Regions from separate parts of the Devosia sp. genome, predicted to be linked through region 2. Evidence: predicted binding sites of a transcription regulator. Region 2 holds the regulator's gene; the other holds the start of a gene.

Region 1 (9,550 bases), 1.1 Mb from region 2:
CATCAACACGCTCGAGGAAGACGATGACGTCCAGAACGTCTATTCGAACTTCGACATGAGCGAAGAAGACGCCGCCAAGCTGGACCAGTAGTTCTCTGGCAACAGCAACAAAAGATCAGGCGGCCCAACTGGCCGCCTTTTTCATGCGCTGAGCTTGACGCGGTTCCGAACTCCGGGCTGTCTGGTCCCGGAGGGGCAGCCACATGATCATCGTACTCAACGGCTATCCAGGGGTTGGCAAGCTCACGATTGGCCATGAGCTCATCGGTGTGCTTGGCGCACGTCTGCTTGACATCCACTCTGTCTACAACATCGCCTTTGCGCTGACCGAGTTCAAATCGCAGGCGTTCATGGATGCTGTCGAACGCATCGAGGCCGTCGCGCACGATCTGGTGTGCCAACTGCCGGAAGATGTGCCCGTCGTCCTGACCACCGTTCTGACCGAGGGGAGCGCTTGGGGCGATGCCGAATGGGGCAGGATTGTGCGTCTGGGCAGGACGCGTCCACCGTTCTGCGTGGTCCACCTCGCTTGTGCACTCGACGAGAATGTTCGCCGCATTCAATCCGAGGGCCGCGGAGCCAAACGAAAACCGAGGGATGCCGACATGGCGCGGCGGAACCACGCTGACGCCAAGCCGCTTCTTGGTCTTGATCAACCGAACCTGCTGAGGCTGGACGTCACGACGCTGTCGCCGGAAGACGCGGCCAAGGCCATTGCAGAATGGGTACATGGCTTGCCGCCGGGTGCGACGGCCTGATCGTCAGGCGCTCAGTTTCAGGCGAATATCGGGGTGGTCGTCCACCTGCGCCACGGCGATGGCGTTTCGGCCGGCGTTCTTGGCGCCGTAGAGCCGCTGGTCGGCGATGCGGAACAGGGTCGAAAACGTGGTGGACCGCACAAACACGGCGCCGCCAATGCTGACGCTGAGATGACGCCTTTGCCCATCGGGCACGAACATGGCGAGATAGACGGCACGGCGGATGCGCTCGGCCACCACCTGGGCTTCCATTTCCGAAACATTGGGCAGGAACACGGCGAATTCTTCGCCCCCCATGCGGCCGGCCACGTCGCCGGGCCTCAGCACCGCCCGGATCGAACGGGCGATAATGGTCAGCGCCTCGTCGCCCATCTGATGCCCGAACAGGTCATTGATGGATTTGAAATTGTCGGCATCGATCATCAACAGGGCGCCGGTGGCGTTCTGCGGTGCGCGATGCAGCCAGTCTTCCACGCGCCCGGCAAAGGCCCCGCGATTGAGGCAGGAGGTGAGGCTGTCGGTTCGCGCCACGACGCGCAGCCGCATGTTGGAAAGGGCCAGGCCGCGCACGCGCATGGACAGGAAAAGGAACAGCGGCGTGCCGAGCAGCAGCGGCAGGACGGTGGCGCTCATCACGGCCCGGCCGACCGCGTCTCCGCCCAGATCGTCAAAGACGATGCGGTTGAAGGCGACCGAGACGGCAATGCAGATCAGCGTGCCAAAAATCGTCCAACGGCCGACACTGGACCAGTTTCGGGATATGACCGGATTTGGGGATGAGTTCATATTGCACAGCCTGAGCAAGACCAAGGGATGAAAAAGCCTGAAGGGCCTCGGCTCAGGGTGGCGTAGGGTTCGTTCTCCGCAGGTCCATCGGCAGGGCCGTGCGGCCTCTATATCGGGGTCGGATAGCCCAAAAACCTGTCATTGCACGCGTCCTCTTGCACTCCCGCTCCCTGCCTACGCGAAGGGCGTCAACGACCTCTTGGCGCGATTGGTGCAATTCTAACAATCTGTCATCACATCTTTGTCTGTTTCCGCTTTGTTCACTTTGGCCTTGGTAGGCTCATGTGGGCCGGGTAGAAGGAAGCCATGAGCAAGTCCGTGCGAATCATCGGAATCGATCCCGGCCTGCGCCGGTGCGGCTGGGGCATCCTCGATGCCGTGGACAACCGCCTGACCTTCGTGGCCGCCGGCACGCTGACCCCGCCGGTCGAAGGCCCGCTGGCCAGCCGGCTTGCCGCCTTGGCCGAAGGATTGGCCGGTGTGCTGGACGCGCATGGCCCGCACGAGGCGGCAGTCGAAGAAACCTTCGTCAATGCTGGTGCGCGCTCGGCCCTGATCCTGGGCCAGGCCCGGGGCGTGGTGCTGGTGACACCGGCTCTGCGCGGGCTGCCGGTCTCCGAATATGCGGCCAATCTGGTCAAGAAGTCGGTCGTGGGGACCGGCCATGCCGACAAGGCGCAGGTGGGGCTCATGGTGCGGACCTTGTTGCCCACCGCCCTGGTCAAGGGCGCCGACGCGGCCGATGCGCTGGCCATCGCCATCTGCCACGCCCATCACCGTGTTTCCGCGCTGCGGATGAGGAGCCTTGCATGATCGGAAAGCTCAAGGGTCTGGTCGATCACTTCGGCGACGACTGGGTCCTCATCGATTGCGGGGGTGTGTGCTACGAGGTCTTTTGCTCGAGCCGCACCTTGCAGGCTCTGCCGCGCGTGGGCGAAGCGGCGGTGGTCTTTATCGAGACCATCGTGCGCGAGGACCTGATCCGGCTCTATGGCTTTGCCAGCGAAACCGAAAAGAACTGGTTCAACCTTTTGACCACCGTGCAGGGGGTCGGCTCGCGCGTGGCGCTGGCCATCCTGTCGGTGATGACGCCATCCGAGCTGTCGAGTGCGGTGGCCCTGCAGGACAAGGCCATGATCGGCCGTGCCAATGGCGTCGGGCCCAAGCTGGCGCTGCGCGTGGTGACCGAGCTCAAGGGCAAGGTGCCGGCCATGGGTGCGGTCGACGCCGGCACGCTGGGTCTGCAGGCGGCGCTGGGGGATGGGGTGGCCTCCGGCAATATTGCCGATGCGGTCTCGGCCCTGAGCAATCTGGGCTATTCCAGCGCCCAGGCCTCTGCTGCCGTGGCGCGGGTGGTGGCCAGGGAAGGCGAGGATACGGCAACGGAAAAACTGATCCGGTTGGGATTGCGGGAGTTGAGCAGCTAGAGCGTTTTCAAGAAAAGTGGACGCCACTTTTCTCCTCGGGCATCGACCCGGGGATCGAAAACGCGACCAATCAAAGAGTTAGAGCATTCGTTCTGATTCTATCAGAACGAGAAATGCTCTAGGGTCGCGGTGAAACTGATGAGGGAGAAACGCGCGATGGTCCGGACGGGATGGAAGTCTGTTGTGATCGCACTGGGCATGGCTCTGGCCACCGCGCCGGTGGTGCAGGCCGATCAGAACGAAGCGACAGCCGTTGCCATCTGGTTTGTGGAGGCGGACGGCTCAACCAAGCCTTACTACTTTCATGACCCCGCCCAGCCATTGCCGCGCTGGTCCTGCGACGCCAGGCTCGATTATCTGACCAAGATGTTCTTCCGCATGACCCGGCAGAATCCTGACCTCAAGGACAAGACCGCCGTTCGCTCGGCCTGTGTCCCGGTTTCGAGCATTCAATAGTGCGCGCATCGCGGTTTTCCCCGTCATCCGGGTCGGGCCGGCTCTATGCGGGTACGACTGCGCTCTTGGGGCCGGCGCCTTTCATCGTCTTTGGTGCCAGCCAGGCACTTCCCTTGGCCTCCTGGTTGCAGAGGCCGATGGGATTTACACTCGTGTTTGTCGGAGCAATGTTCGCCATCGGTGTTGGTCTGGCGATGATCTACTGGTTCATTCTGGCACGCTGGGAGAACCGGAACGGGCGGGTCTTGGACGGGCAGGTCATTGCGCTCTACGCCTTCAATCCGGCATCGGCCTATTTTCTCTATGACTGGGCTCGGCGGGCCGACAAGATTGCCTTTCCTGTTTGGGAAGTCATCCTGCCGATAGCTGGCTTTGTGCTGTCCTGGCTTGTATTCCGCGTAGTTGATGCCAAGTCGCTGCCTGACGCCGCGCAAAAGGACCTTTAGACTGTGACCACCCTGACCTCTGCATCCGCCGGGCGCGATGACAGCCTTGATGTTTCGCTCCGCCCCTCGGGCTTTGCCGATTTTGTCGGCCAGGCGGCGGCCCGGGCTAATCTGGAAGTCTTTATCCAGGCTGCCAGGCACCGCGGTACGGCGCTCGACCATGTGCTGTTCGTGGGCCCGCCGGGGCTAGGCAAGACGACACTGGCGCAGATCATTGCCAAGGAACTGGGCGTCGGCTTCCGCGCCACTTCCGGTCCGGTGATCGCCAAGGCCGGAGACCTGGCGGCGCTGCTGACCAATCTCGAGGAACGCGACGTTCTTTTCATCGACGAGATTCACCGGCTCAATCCGGCCATCGAGGAAGTGCTCTATCCGGCCATGGAGGATTTCCAGCTCGACCTCATCATCGGCGAGGGGCCCGCGGCGCGCTCGGTCCGCATCGATCTGGCCAAGTTCACGCTGGTGGGTGCCACAACCCGCGCAGGCCTGCTCACAACACCGCTTCGCGACCGCTTCGGCATCCCGGTGCGACTCAACTTCTATACGCCCGAGGAACTGGTGTTGATCGTGACGCGCGGGGCGCGGCTGATGGGCATGGCCATGTCCGCCGATGGCGCCATGGAAATTGCGCGCCGATCCCGTGGCACCCCCCGTATTGCCGGGCGGCTGTTGCGCCGGGTGATCGATTTCGCGCTGGTCGACGGGGTCGGCGAGGTCAATCGCGCCGTCGCCGACAAGGCCCTGATCCGGCTCGACGTCGATGCACGGGGTCTCGACCAGCTCGACCGGCGCTATCTCACCACCATTGCCGATTTCTACAATGGCGGTCCGGTGGGCATCGAAACCATTGCGGCGGCCCTCAGCGAGCCGCGCGACGCCATCGAGGAGATCGTTGAACCCTATCTGTTGCAGCAGGGTTTCATCCAGCGCACGCCGCGCGGGCGGATGCTGACCGCCATCGCCTTCCAGCACCTGAACAAGATCGTGCCGCAGGGTTTCGTCGGCCTGCAATCGAGCCTCTTCGAGGAGGGCGAGGAATGAGCCGCCATATGATCAGTTTCCCGATCGAGGGTCAGCGCTTCAATTATCGCGTGGCGGCGATCTTCATGGTCGATAACCATGTCCTGGTTTGCGACGAGGATGATGACGGCTTTTCCATGCTGCCGGGCGGCCGCGTCGAACTGGGCGAGCCCAGCAAGCTGTCGCTGCAGCGCGAGATTGTCGAGGAAATCGGCCTTGCTGCCACCGTAGGCGACATCGCCCTCACCTCGGAGAGTTTTTATCGGCGCATGGGCTACGACATGCACGAGTTAGGCCTGTTCTACCATGCCCGTTTCGATGGCGGGGACGGGCCCGACGGCAAAAGTCCCTGGCGTGTCACCCACGAGGAGGACAACGAACATCGCTTTCATTGGGTCGATCTGGCCGGCGACGGGCTCGAGGCGCTCAATCTTCAGCCGGTCTGGCTGCGCGCAGTGCTGCGCAACATGCCTGTGGCGCTCACCCATATCGTGCATGACGAACGGGCCGCACGATGACCGCACCCATTGATCGCATCGCCGATTGCCTGAAACTCAGCCGCCCGGCCCATGCGGCTCTGGCCCATGCAGGCATCGCTACCTTCGCGGACCTGACCCAGTGGACCCGCAAGGCCGTCGCCGATCTGCACGGCATCGGCCCCAAGAGCTTTGTCGAGCTGGATCCGGCCATGGCCGAGCGCGGACTGGGCTACAAGTCGCCATGAGCGAGCATCGTTTTGCCGTCCGCATCTACTACGAAGACACCGACTTTTCGGGAAATGTCTATCACGCGGCCTATCTCAAATTCTTCGAGCGGGCCCGCACCGAGTTCCTGCGCGAACAAGGCATCCACCATGCCGAACTGGCCGAGCAGGGAATCGCCTTCGCCGTGCGTACGATGGCGCTCGAATTCGTCGCTCCGGCTCGGATCGACGATCTGCTCGACGTTCTGACCGAGGTGGTCAGCGCCAGCGGCGCGCGGCTCGTGCTCCGGCAGACAATTGTTCGTGAGCAGACCATTCTGACCAGTGCCGAGTTGACCGTCGCCGCGATCAAGACCAGCGGCGGTCCGGCCCGCCTTCCGCTAGCACTTAGGGCCCTGAGCGCCTCCAAACGCTAACAGTGTGATGACGTCACGCCGCGCGCAGATGGGGTTTGTTAACCCTTTGGTGACCATAAAGAGCGCAATGGGCGATTTGCGCCGAGCCGTGCCCGAAGGGGCCCGGAATTGCGGGCATTTCTCTTAATTTTGACAGATTTGGACCCCATCGCACCGACGATAGGGTCCCTTTTCGGACCGGGCTAAAAGGATCGTTTCATGGAAGCCGTGGATGCAGTGGCAGCAGCCGCACCGCATGCAGACCTGTCCATCTGGGGCCTGTTCTGGGCCGCCGATATCGTCGTCAAGTCGGTCATGCTCGGCCTCCTGGCCGCCTCGGTCTGGTGCTGGGCCATCATCATCGACAAGACCCTGACCTACCGGCGCACACAGGCGGAAATGAACCGCTTCGAGCGGACATTCTGGTCCGGACAGTCGCTGGAAGAACTCTACCAGCAGCAGGCCGAAAAGCCCTCGGGGGGGCTGGGCGCGGTCTTTGTCGCGGCCATGAAAGAGTGGAAGCGCAGCCACGAACAGAACGCGGCGAGCTTCGTGGGCATGCAGCAGCGGCTCGACAAGGTGCTGGACGTGGCCATCGCCCGCGAAAGCGAATATCTCGAGAAACGCCTGGGTTTCCTGGCCACCGTGGGTTCGGCCGGGCCGTTCATCGGCCTGTTCGGCACGGTCTGGGGCATCATGAATGCCTTCACCAATATCGCCGCGTCCTCCGATACCAATCTGGCCGTGGTGGCCGGCCCCATCGCCGAAGCCCTGTTCGCGACTGCCATCGGCCTCGTGGCCGCCATTCCGGCCGTTATTGCCTATAACAAGCTGTCGTCCGACGCCGGCAAGATGATCGGCCGGCTGGAAGGGTTCGCAGACGAATTCTCCACCATTCTCAGCCGCCAGCTCGAAGCGCGGAGCCGCTGACATGGGCATGGGCGTAGCATCAGGCGGTGGGGGCGGTGGCCGTCGTCGCCGCCGCAAGCGCAGCGCGGTGATGAGCGAGATCAACGTGACGCCGATGGTCGACGTCATGCTGGTGCTGCTGATCATCTTCATGGTGGCCGCACCGATGATGACATCGGGCGTGCCGGTCGATCTGCCCCGCACCGCTGCCAACGAAATGCCGAGCCAGACGCGGCCGATCACTGTCGCAGTCACGCCAGAAGGCGCCATCTTCGTCGACGAGACGCCGGTGGCTGAAGCAGACCTCGTGACCACGATCGGCACCCTGGCCACCACAGAAGACCGCATCTATCTGCGCGGCGATACCACGGCCAATTACGGCACGGTCATGCGGGTCATGGGGCTGCTGTCGGCCTCGGGCTATACCAAGATCGGGCTCGTCACCGAGCGCGAGAGATAGGCCGACGCCATGCGCACCGGCCTAGCCGCTTCGATATCGCTGCATGTTCTGCTGCTGGCGATCGGTCTCATCAATCTGGGATGGACCGAACCGCTGCAGCCGACCGTGCAGTCTATCGCGGTGGACCTGGTGCCGATCGAGGAATTCTCCAATATCCGCATGGGCCAGCTGGACAGCCAGGTCGTGGAGACCGAGACGCCGAGCGCGGTCGAATCCGAAGAACCCGCAGAACTGGCGCAGCCCACAGGCAATACCGAAGACGACCAGGTTACCCCGTCGCCGGCCGATGTTCCCACGCCGGCGCCGGTGACGGAAACGGCGCCTGCGCCCGCCCCCGAACCCACGCCTGAACCAGAACCTGAGCCGGAACCCATACCGGAACCTGTTCCAGAGCCGGAACCGGCACCAGAACCCGAGCCGATCCCCGAACCGGTTCCCGAGCCTGCGCCGACCCCGCAGCCCAGCCTGCCGGTCACCCGGCCGGATAATCTGACGCCGCCCGCACCGGCGCCAGAGCCCGAACCCACGCCGGAACCCGAGCCGACGCCGGAGCCCGAACCGGAACCTGAACCGGAACCTGAACCCGAGCCGGAGCCGACGCCGGAACCGCCGACACAAGTTGCAGTGACCATGCCGACGTCGCGCCCGGCCAATCTCGAGCAGATTCGCGAGCAGGCACGAGCGGCCGAGGCCGAACGCCGCCGTCGCGAGGAAGAGGAGCGTCAGCGCCAGGCGGCGGCCAGTCAGCCGACACAGGCGCCAGCCAGCCAGATCAGCCAGGACACCGCCGACGATATTTCCAATATCATCAACAATGCCCCGACCACCGGCGCCACGACCGGGCAGGGCGGCTCGCCCACGCTGGGAGACACGACCGGCACCTCGGCAAGGCTCAGCCAGACCGCCATCGATGGGCTGGTGGCCCGGATCAAAACCTGCTGGAACCTGTTGCCCAGTGACTTCAACAGCGGCCTCAACGTGACCTTGCGGGTGCGCATGAATACCGATGGCAGCGTCAATGGCACGCCACAGGTGGTAACGGCCGATCCCTCACCGGCAGGGCAGGCCATTGCCCGGGCGGCGCAGCGGGCGGTGATGCAATGCGGCCCCTATTCCATGCTTTCTGCCGACGCCTATGACCAATGGCGCAGTATTGAAATCGAACTCAGACCCTGACCTTGAATTTGCCCGCTTGGTGGCCTTGACTGACCCCAAAGGCGAGACTGGAGACCAAACACAATGACCCTTGTAACGCGACGCGACGCGCTGAAGCTCGGTCTGGCGGGCGGTGCCCTACTGGCAACCTCGTCCATGGCTTTTGCCCAATTGCGCATTGTGGTCGAGGGCGCCAACTTTCAGCCCCTGCCCATAGCCATTCCCGATTTCGCCTCTTCCGATCCCAGTTTCGGGCGGGAGATCGCCGAGATCGTCCGCAACAATCTGCGCCGCTCGGGCCTGTTCCTGCCGCTCGATCCGGCGTCGCTGCCGGTTCAGGTGGGCGATGTGAACAACACGCCGGATTTCAACGTCTGGCGCACCGCCAATGTGGATGGCGTGGTCATGGGTTCGGTGGAGCGGGGCGGTCAGATCACCTCGTCGGTGCGTGTCTGGGATACCCAGCAGGCCGCGCAGGTGGTGGGCAAGAGCTACAACACCGATCCCAACTCGGCGCGCCGCATCGCCCATATCGTTTCGGACGCCATCTATGAGCAGCTCTCGGGTGGTTCGGGCTATTTCGATACGCGGGTGATCTATGTGGCCGAAAGTGGCCCCAAGGCCAATCGCACGCGCCGCCTGGCGATCATGGATCAGGACGGCGCCAATGCGCAGTACCTGACCGATGGGACGGCCATGGCGCTGACCCCGCGCTTTTCGCCCAATGGCGACCTCGTGACCTACATGAATTTTGCCGATGGCAATCCGCAGGTCTATCTGCTGCAATTGTCCACCGGGCAGCAGCAGCGGCTGGCCAATGTCGGGGCCATGACCTTCGCGCCCCGGTTCTCGCCGGATGGCGGCACGGTCGCCTTTTCGGTAGAGCAGGGCGGCACCACCAATATTTATGCAGTGTCGACCGGTGGCGGGCAGCCGATGCAATTGACGTCGGGCGCGGCGATCGACACCTCGCCGTCCTTCTCCCCCGATGGCAGCCGTATCCTGTTCGAGAGTGATCGGGGCGGTTCGCCGCAG
Region 2 (9,550 bases):
AACAGCAGCGCCGCCAGCGCACAAGGGCGCAGATCCCGATTGTCGCGCTGGTCGGCTATACCAATGCCGGAAAATCGAGCCTGTTCAATCGGTTGACCGGGGCAGGGGTGTTCGCCAAGGATCTGCTCTTTGCGACCCTGGACACCACCGTGCGCAAGATCACCCTGCCGCATGGCCGCGAAGTCATGCTGAGCGACACCGTGGGCTTCGTCGCCGATCTGCCTCACGATCTTGTGGCGGCATTTCGCGCGACCCTCGAAGAGGTCACCGAGGCCGATATCATCCTGCATGTCCGCGACATCGCCAATGCCGATCACGCGGCGCAGGCGCAGGATGTGCTGACTGTGCTCGATGAATTGGGCGTGTCCGCCGAAAACACTGCCATTGTCGAAGTCTGGAACAAGGTCGACCTTCTGGAAGACCCCGTGCTGGCCCTGGCCTCAGCAAAGCCCGCAGGGGCCGTCGTCACCAGCGTGCCGCTGTCGGCGCAGACCGGGCAGGGGGTGGATCACCTGCTCGAGGTCATCGAGAAAACCCTGGGGGAGCAAAGCCGGACCTATCAGGTCCATGTGCCGCACAGCGCCGGGGCCGATATCGGCTGGCTACACAGCCATGCCGAGGTCGTCTTGCGCGGTGAGCCCGACGAGCGCGGCACCAGTTTTGTCGTGCGTGTCGATCCGCGCCACCGGGCCATGTTCCTCGAGCGGTTCAATGGCCGGATCGAGGCCGACGGCAGCTAGAGTTTGTCGCGGGCGCGAACCTCGTTCCAATAGCCGTCCAACCGGTCCAGACCGGCCTGCTCGGGCGCAATTCCATCTTCGCGGCATCGCGCCTCGACATGGTGAAAGCGCCGCGTGAATTTTGAATTGGCATCCCGCAATGCCGCTTCCGGGTCAATGCCGGCCTTGCGGGCGAGATTGGCGACCGCAAACAACAGGTCCCCGATTTCCTCGTGGACGGCCCCGGCATCATGAGCTGCATGGGCTCCAAAAACCTCGTCCAGTTCCTCCTCGACCTTGTGGCGCACCTGCTGAAGGTCGGGCCAGTCAAAACCCACCTTTGCCGCGCGCTTTGTCAGCTTTGCGGCGCGGGCGAGGGCGGGCAGCACCTGTGGAACATCGTCGAGTACGGACGGCTCAGCCTGCCCCTTGCTGCCCGCCTTTGCCGCGCGCTCGGCAACCTTTATGGCCTCCCAGCGGTCCTGCGCATCCGAGGCTCCGGAAGCGGACACCGCCCCAAAAACATGCGGATGGCGGCGGATAAGCTTTTCCGTGATCGCATGGATGACATCGCCAATGTCAAAGTGACCGGCTTCCTTGGCCATCTGCGCATGATAGATGGGCTGCAGCAGCAGATCGCCTAGTTCCTCGCGCAAGTCGGCAAAATCCTCGCGCTCGATTGCGTCCGCAACCTCATAGGCCTCTTCGATCGTGTAGTGCCTGATCGTCCTGAAATCCTGCTCGAGATCCCATGGACATCCACCATCGGGATCACGCAGGGCGGCCATGATTTCGATAAGGCGGCTGAGATCGCGAGAGGGCTGCATGGTCGGGTCCTGAGGAATCGGTGGCGCCAGCGTATCAGCCCGGGAGTGGAGTGGCACCGTCAGCGGCCATCAACGCATCTCCGTAATTCGCATAATATATATTATGGAACTATTTGATGTGACCGCGGCCTGGATTTCGGACGGTTTTACCGTAGCCAGGCTCACGAATACGGCAAGGCCGGGTTATGAACTAAGACGATTTCGTGCCGGCCAAAGGTGCAAGCCTTCCCAAGTCCGGCCAGCTGTCGCTACGGTTCCCCAAGCGCGTACTTGGCTGAACCTCCCGGAGAGCCTGCCGGACCTCGCGTCTACCATGTCCGTGCCTACGACGATTCTGTCATAAGCCGTGATGGTTCCGCTAGTCCGCATGGTGGCTTGCTGGGCGTCACCGAGAGTTCGAAGACTTCATGGTGAGCCTGTCCAATCTCGAGGTTTTTTGACCAAGCCCTTGGCGCCGTCCGGCCTTATTGCCGTCGCGACATTGGGCCATCAGCGCAACCTTTGCTCCTCCCGGCGCGTGAGGAGTTGCAGAACATAACTGGAACACGTATAGTCGTTCCGTCTATGTTCCGATTCTAGGGTTGTGGGGCCGATGCTGACACGCAAACAACACGAACTGCTGATGTTCATCCATGAACGGATGAAGGAAAGCGGGATCCCGCCCTCGTTCGACGAGATGAAGGATGCGCTCGATCTCGCATCCAAGTCGGGCATTCACCGATTGATCACGGCTCTGGAAGAGCGTGGTTTCATCCGGCGGCTGCCCAACCGGGCGCGGGCGCTGGAAGTGGTCAAGCTTCCGGACTCGATGAATCCATCCTTGGGCGGTCGCAAGGCACGCTTCGAGCCCGCCGTAATCGAGGGCAGTCTCGGAAAGGTATCAGCACCCCCTGCCCGTGCATCGTCGGGGTCGGACGATTATGCGCGGCCGGTGTCCATACCGGTCATGGGACGCATTGCGGCCGGTACGCCGATCGAAGCCATTCAATCGCACTCGCACACCATCGCCGTACCGCCTGAAATGCTCGGGCCTGGCGAGCATTATGCGCTCGAAGTGCGCGGGGACTCGATGATCGAGGCCGGGATTTTCGATGGCGACACGGTTCTCATCAAGAAGCAGGACATTGCCTCGACCGGCGAGATCATCGTGGCCTTGGTCGATGATGAGGAAGCCACGCTCAAGCGCCTGCGGCGCAAGGGCAATACCGTGGCGCTGGAAGCCGCCAATCCGGCCTATGAAACCCGCATCTTCCCGCCCGACCGGGTAAAGGTCCAGGGCCGTCTCGTGGGGCTGCTGCGGAAATATTAAGGTGGGTTATCCCACAGCCAAGGCCGTCATGGACGCCTATGCCGAAGGCATAAATGCCCATGACTTTGACCTGCTCGAAGACCTGATCGATGCCGACGCGGTCTTCTGGTTCAGCTCCGGATCCTATCGTGGCTTGCCCGCAATTCGAGCTGCCTTCGAGGCGACCTGGACCCGGCTTCAGAACGAGACCTATTGGCTCGAAGAGCTAGCCTGGATTGCCTCAGATGATGGGGCGGCTGCCTGCACTTATTCGTTCCGCTGGCGAGCGGAGGTTGATGGCTCACGCATCGAGGGCGGCGGGCGCGGCACGAGTGTCTTGCGGCGCCGTGCCGAGGGCTGGCTTATCGTGCACGAGCATTTGAGTGCGGAGCCGACGTGATGCCGGTCGAAAAGGTCTGCCCTGTCGTAGTGCGCGGCCATGCTGCGGGACTGGAAATATTGGCCTTCGCCCACCCCCTGGCCGGCTGGCAATTGGTGAAAGGCACGCGGGAGCCGGGGGAGTCCATAGCCGAGGGCGCGTTGCGCGAACTGGCTGAAGAGTCCGGTATTGTGGGGCAAGCCGGAGCGGGTACAGTCTGGACAAGTGAGCACATCGCCGCGGGGCAAGTGTGGCATTTCGTACCTGTCACCGTGGGTGATGTGCCTGATCGCTTTTCTTTCCACACGCTGGACGATGGTGGTCACCGCTTTGATTTCTTCTGGTGGAATTTGACTGCGTCGCCGGGACCCGAATGGCACCCATTTTTCGTCTTGGCCTTGGATGAGATCTCAGCAAGGACCCCCACGAGCTCCTGACGCATCGGTGTTTCAGGGCCCCGCTCGGTCCAGAGGCTTGGTGAGCTAAGCTGGTGCTCATCGATGGATTGACACACCGCGTTCCCGTTCACTCCCGGTGTCATTCCCGCGAAAGCGGGAACCTTTGGTTGATCGGAAATCCCTGCGTTCGGGGAGATTTCCCTGAAAATCTCGATGCGACCAGCTTGCATGCACCCGGCCTGCATGCGCCGGGTCACGGGCGAAGTGTTGACCGCGCCGCGTGTGAGTAGCCTGAAGTTATCCCCCTCCCCCAAGACCACAGGCATATTGTGCTCACCCCTGCACGGGCTGCGCGGTCGCGACGAACAATCGGTGCGGGGGACCGGATGGAGAAACGGGGTCGCCCATCTTCCGTTCGCGCATATGGACGGACCCCCGGAACCTCCCCGGGGATCATGTCGGGCCCTTCCGGCTGCACCGGATTGGCAGCTGCCACGTCGCCAGCAGGGCGAAGACGAAGCAGTCCCTCATGGACGGCACCGGACGCAACGCCGCCGAAACCAATGCGATGAACGAGTCTCCGGTGCATGGGGCGAGGTTTTCCTCACCTATACTTTTGCCGGACGACCGGCACCGAGGCGAATCTCGCCCCATGCCGCAGCTTCGAGGCGGCGGCACGCAAAATCCTTCCGGTGGAAGGATTTTAGTCGAGAAGGCCATGAGAGCTAATCTCGAATGGCAGAGGCGGTGGTATCACGAACCCGGAGGCCATTGGCCGTCCGGCGTTTCGGCACGTCCGCCCAACGGCAAACCGGCCCTGCAGAACGGGCCGGTTTCCTTGAGCGTCTGACTTGTGAACTGAACCATCGCTGTCATCGCCCCTCCCCTCAGGGGAGAGGGATGGGGTGAGGGGTGAAAGAAAGTGATCAGTGATTGTCGCGCGGCACGCCTTCGGTCTGGGCGATGCGCTGATATTTGACGGCCGGGCGCAGAACCGCGCCGTCGCCGAGCTGGTCGACAATGCCGCGCTGAATTTCCTGCCAGGGCGTCTGGTGCCTGGGGAACTTGTAGCCACCCTCCGCCTCCAGCGCCGCACGCCGCGTCGCAATCTCGTCGTCCGAAATCAGGATATCGGCCTCGCCCTTGTTGAGATCGATGCGGACCCGGTCGCCGGTGCGCAGGATGGCCAGGTTCCCCCCGGCCGCCGCCTCCGGCGAGGCGTTGAGAATTGAGGGCGAACCGGATGTGCCGGACTGGCGGCCATCACCGATACAGGCCAGCGAGGAGACACCCTTCTTGATGAGGTAGTCGGGCGGCCGCATGTTGACCACTTCCGCCGCGCCGGGATAGCCGACCGGACCGGCGCCGCGCATGAAGAGCAGCGTGTGCTCGTCGATGTCGAGCGTCGGATCGTCGATGCGATGGTGATAGTCCTCGGGGCCATCGAAGACCACCGCCTTGCCTTCGAACATGCCGGGATGGGCCGGATCGCTGAGATAGCGGGTACGGAATTCCTCGCTGATCACGCTGGTCTTCATGATGGCGCTGTCGAACAGGTTGCCGCGCAGCACAAGGAAGCCTGCTTCCTTCTTCATCGGATTGTCGAATGGCCGGATGACCTTGTCGTCCTCGATCACCGTGCTGGCGCAGTTCTCGCCGATGGTCTTGCCATTGACCGTCGGGGCGTTCTCATGGATGAGCCCCTGCTTCATCAGTTCGTTGACGACCGCCGGGACACCGCCGGCATGGTAGTAGTCTTCGCCCAGATATTCGCCGGCGGGCTGCAGGTTCACCAGGAGGGGAACCTTGTGGCCGTGCTGCTGCCATTCCTCGATGCTGAGATCGACGCCGATGTGGCGTGCAATGGCATTGATGTGGATTGGTGCATTGGTCGAGCCGCCGATGGCCGAATTGACCACGATGGCGTTGAGGAAGTTCTCCTTGGTCAGAATATCGGAGGGCTTGAGATCCTCCTTGACCATATCGACGATCCGCTTGCCGGTGCGCCAGGCCATTTCCTGGCGGTCGCGATAGGGCGCCGGAATAGCAGCCGATCCTGGCAGTTGCATGCCGAGCGCCTCGGCCAGCGAGTTCATCGTGGTGGCCGTGCCCATGGTGTTGCAATAGCCGGTGGACGGGGCTGAGGACGCGACGAGTTCAATGAACTTCGGATAGTCGATCTCGCCGGCGGCCAGCATTTGCCGCGCCTTCCAGACGATGGTGCCCGAGCCGGTCCGTTCGCCCTTGTGCCAGCCGTTCAGCATGGGGCCGACGGACAGCGCGATGGCGGGAATGTTGACCGTAGCCGCACCCATGAGCATGGCCGGCGTGGTCTTGTCACAGCCGATGGTCAGCACGACGCCGTCCAGCGGGTAGCCGTAAAGCACTTCAACCAGGCCGAGATAGGCCAGATTGCGGTCAAGCCCGGCCGTCGGGCGCTTGCCGGTCTCCTGGATAGGATGCACCGGAAACTCGATGGCGATGCCCCCGGCTTCGCGAATGCCTTCACGCACCCGTTCGGCCAGAACCATATGGTGGCGGTTGCAAGGGCTGAGATCCGATCCGGTCTGGGCAATGCCGATGATCGGCTTGCCGGACTGGAGTTCCTCACGCGACACGCCGTAATTCATGTAGCGCTCGAGATAGAGCGCGGTCATGTCTGGATTGTCGGGATTGTCGAACCACGCGCGCGATCGAAGCTTGCGGCTGCCGTTGCCGCCAATGTCTGCCGTCATGATGTCAGTTCCTTGTGTGTCCCGCGCGGGACTCGGGGGCTTGTTCAAGGCATGGTCTATCACGATGCCATCGCCTTTGGTGCAAAAATCATACAATTCATACGCCCGGGTCGGCAAAGCAAAAAAGCTCGTCTGGTCAAAAAATCTTACTTTTGTGTGCGCAGTTGCCGTCGAGTTGGGGTATGGCAGCGTGAGTGCGGAATCGACTGACGGGGACCTGCCGGGCCTGTAGTGTCGTCCGCATCAAATTGAGGGGAATTGCCGCGTGACCGAGACTGTTGCCTGGATTGCTGTCGACTGGGGAACCTCCAACCTGAGGGCGTGGGGCATTGCCGGCAATGGTGACGTTCTGGCCTCGACCAGTTCGGACAAGGGGATGGGCAAGCTGTCGCCCCCCGACTATCCGGGTGTCCTGGCCGAGATCGTGGGCAACCTGGCGCCTGCCACCCCTGCCCTGCCCGTGCTGATTTGCGGCATGGCCGGTGCCCGTCAGGGATGGAAGGAGGCGCCTTATCTCGAGGCGCCAGCCGACTTGCGGGATCTGGCCGCTCACGCGGTTCGGCCGGAATCAAGCGGCACGGATGTGAACGTCTCGATCCTGCCCGGCGTCTGCCAGCGCCAGAATGGCGATGACGTCATGCGCGGCGAGGAAACGCAGTTGCTGGGCCTCGCGGGCGTGGTGCCGGGATATTCAGGCCTTGTCTGCATGCCCGGGACACATTCGAAATGGGCCATGCTTTCGGGAACGCGACTTGAGTCCTTCTCGACGGTCATGACCGGTGAAATGTATGAGTTGCTGCGTGTCCACTCCGTCCTGCGGCATTCGCTGGGCGGGTCCATCGAGGAGGCGGACCGGCAGGCTGGGTTTGCTGCAGGCGCTGCCGATGGTCTCGATGCACCCGACCAACTTCTCGGCCGGCTGTTCCGGGTTCGCGCCGGGGCTCTGCTATCCGCTCGATCGTCAGGGTGGTGCAGCGGCTACCTGTCCGGTCTGTTGATTGGCAGCGAAGTGGCCGCGAAGCGGTCGATGATTGGTCCGGTCGCCGTCCCTCTGATCGGCTCACCGGCCCTGTGTGCCCTCTATCAGCAGGTCCTCGAAATGGCCGGGCTGTCGGGGCAACCGCATGACGCAACCGAGGTCACGCTGTCTGGCCTCAGAATGGCCCATGCGGCCCAGTTACAAGGATAATCCCATGGCGCATCGTCACATCATTGCCATCCTGCGCGGCATCACGCCGGACGAGGCCGTGCCGGTCTGCACGGCCCTGGTCGAGGCTGGAATTACCCTGATCGAAGTGCCGCTCAATTCGCCCAATGCCGTGGACAGCATCGGCCGCGCCGCAGCGGCCCTCTCCGACCGGGCAGAGATCGGCGCCGGAACGGTGCTAACGCCGGAAGATGTGCGCGCCGTGGCCGGCGCCGGTGGTTCGTTCATCGTCTCGCCGGACACCAACCCCGCTGTGATCGTGGAAACCATCGAACTGGGCCTCAAATCCTATCCCGGCGTCTTTTCGCCGACCGATGCCTTCTCGGCGATCCGTGCCGGCGCGACCGGCCTGAAATTCTTTCCGGCCGAGGTCCTTGGCGCCAAGGGCATCAAGGCCATGAAGGCGGTTCTTCCGCCGGACTTGCCGGTCTATGCCGTCGGCGGCGCCAATCCCGACAACTTCCACGAGTTCTTCGCGGTCGGTTGCACCGGGTTCGGTCTCGGGACCTATATCTTCAAGCCGGGCATGACCGTGGCGGACGTGGCCGAGCGCGCAGCGATTGCTGTCGCCGCCTATGACACAGGAGTTTCGCGTTGAATCCAGTAGCCAAGCTGCTCGTCGATAGTCAGTGTGCCCTGGGCGAAGGCCCGTTCTGGCACGATGGCCTGCAGAAACTGTTCTGGTTCGACATCAACAATCGCGTGCTGTTTGCCGTGACCGAAGATGGCACCCCGTCCGGCGAGTGGCACTTTGGCGAAGTCGTCGCGGCGGCGGCCATCATCGACGACGAGAATCTTGCCCTGGCCACGGAAACTGGCCTCAAGCGGTTCAATCTGAGCAGCGGCGCCATCGAGTCGATTGCGGCTATTGAGGCCGATATTCCGGCCAACCGCACCAATGACAGCCGTGTCCATCCCTCGGGCGCGTTCTGGATCGGCACCATGGTCAAGGACGAAGGACCAAAGGATGGTTCGGTCTATCACTACCGCGCCGGCTCGTTGACCCGCATCATCGAGAACGCGGCAATTCCCAATGCGACCTGCTTTTCGCCCGATGGCCGCACGGCCTATTGGACGGATACGCCGACGCAGAAGATCCTGAAATGCGCGACCGACCCGGATACAGGCCTGCCGTCTGGTGAGTGGGTGCTGTTTGCGGACGTGGCTGACCACCCCGGTCATCCCGATGGGGCGGTTGTCGATAGCGAGGGATATGTCTGGAACGCCCGGTGGGGCGGAAACTGCGTCATTCGCTACGCGCCAGACGGCACGATTGATCGCGTGGTCGATGTCCCGGTAAGCCAGGTGACCTGCCCCGCATTCGGCGGAAAGGACCTCAAGAGGCTGTTCCTTACCACTGCCAACAAGACGATGTCGGCAGAGGCCTTGGCCGCCGAAAAGGTGGCGGGCGGCGTGTTCTACATTGATCTCGACGTTGCCGGCCTGCCTGAGGCGCGTATCGTTCTCTGAACTTGCAGGTCAACGGGCGGGGATGCGCCAGGGCCGGTTCGGGTTCGGAATGGCAGGACGTATCTCGAAATCCTGATCTCCCGCGTCCCAGCGCAGCCATTGAACGCCGCCGCGCGCCAGATCGTCGGGGCCGATCGCTGGCTGCTGACTGGCGCACCACGCCGGTATGGCGATCCGGGCGATGATCAGGTCGTGCATGCCGCAGTCTTCGGCAAAGGCCGACGGATTGCGAACGATGGATAGCGAGAAGACACCTGCCTCCACGACGCAGGCCAATCCATCGCATCGGGTGCCACTATGCGCGGCGGCAATCTCGGTCTGGTAGTGGCGGCTCCAGACATCGACGGCAAAGCTGCCGGCGCGACCGCTGGCCAGGGCCATGCCATCTCCGTCGCGCACCGCAACGGCCTGTGTCGTATCGGCGATGAGAATATCGGGACGCGGTTCGAGGCCAAACACCAGCACCAGGGGCACGAGAAGTGCAAGTGCGGCGAGGCGCCAGTGATCTTCGATGAAGGCGAACCAGG

What was found. The regulator LexA, encoded in region 2, represses DNA repair genes until DNA is damaged. The targets are predictions, from matches to a motif close to TGTTCNNNNTGTGTTCNG.
Region 1: ruvC (crossover junction endodeoxyribonuclease RuvC) is a predicted target of LexA. The motif match lies at 1,791-1,808, and genes of this name have one in related genera.

The regions. Positions count from the first base shown of each region.
Region 1 covers NZ_CP075529.1:1,851,104-1,860,653, reverse strand. Annotated here, with positions in the region: gene KIT02_RS09040 (YebC/PmpR family DNA-binding transcriptional regulator) at 1-91, shown strand, start outside; gene KIT02_RS09035 (AAA family ATPase) at 204-758, shown strand; gene KIT02_RS09030 (GGDEF domain-containing protein) at 762-1,544, opposite strand; gene ruvC (crossover junction endodeoxyribonuclease RuvC) at 1,851-2,357, shown strand; gene ruvA (Holliday junction branch migration protein RuvA) at 2,354-2,971, shown strand; gene KIT02_RS09015 (hypothetical protein) at 3,110-3,427, shown strand; gene KIT02_RS09010 (hypothetical protein) at 3,565-3,873, shown strand; gene ruvB (Holliday junction branch migration DNA helicase RuvB) at 3,877-4,914, shown strand; gene KIT02_RS09000 (NUDIX domain-containing protein) at 4,911-5,411, shown strand; gene KIT02_RS08995 (hypothetical protein) at 5,408-5,617, shown strand; gene ybgC (tol-pal system-associated acyl-CoA thioesterase) at 5,614-6,012, shown strand; gene tolQ (protein TolQ) at 6,220-6,921, shown strand; gene KIT02_RS08980 (ExbD/TolR family protein) at 6,923-7,360, shown strand; gene KIT02_RS08975 (hypothetical protein) at 7,370-8,536, shown strand; gene tolB (Tol-Pal system beta propeller repeat protein TolB) at 8,600-9,550, shown strand, end outside.
Region 2 covers NZ_CP075529.1:759,356-768,905, reverse strand. Annotated here, with positions in the region: gene hflX (GTPase HflX) at 1-740, shown strand, start outside; gene mazG (nucleoside triphosphate pyrophosphohydrolase) at 737-1,546, opposite strand; gene lexA (transcriptional repressor LexA) at 2,139-2,855, shown strand; gene KIT02_RS03720 (nuclear transport factor 2 family protein) at 2,857-3,234, shown strand; gene KIT02_RS03715 (NUDIX domain-containing protein) at 3,234-3,650, shown strand; gene KIT02_RS03710 (IlvD/Edd family dehydratase) at 4,538-6,346, opposite strand; gene KIT02_RS03705 (2-dehydro-3-deoxygalactonokinase) at 6,612-7,535, shown strand; gene KIT02_RS03700 (2-dehydro-3-deoxy-6-phosphogalactonate aldolase) at 7,540-8,151, shown strand; gene KIT02_RS03695 (SMP-30/gluconolactonase/LRE family protein) at 8,148-9,023, shown strand; gene KIT02_RS03690 (ComEC/Rec2 family competence protein) at 9,033-9,550, opposite strand, start outside.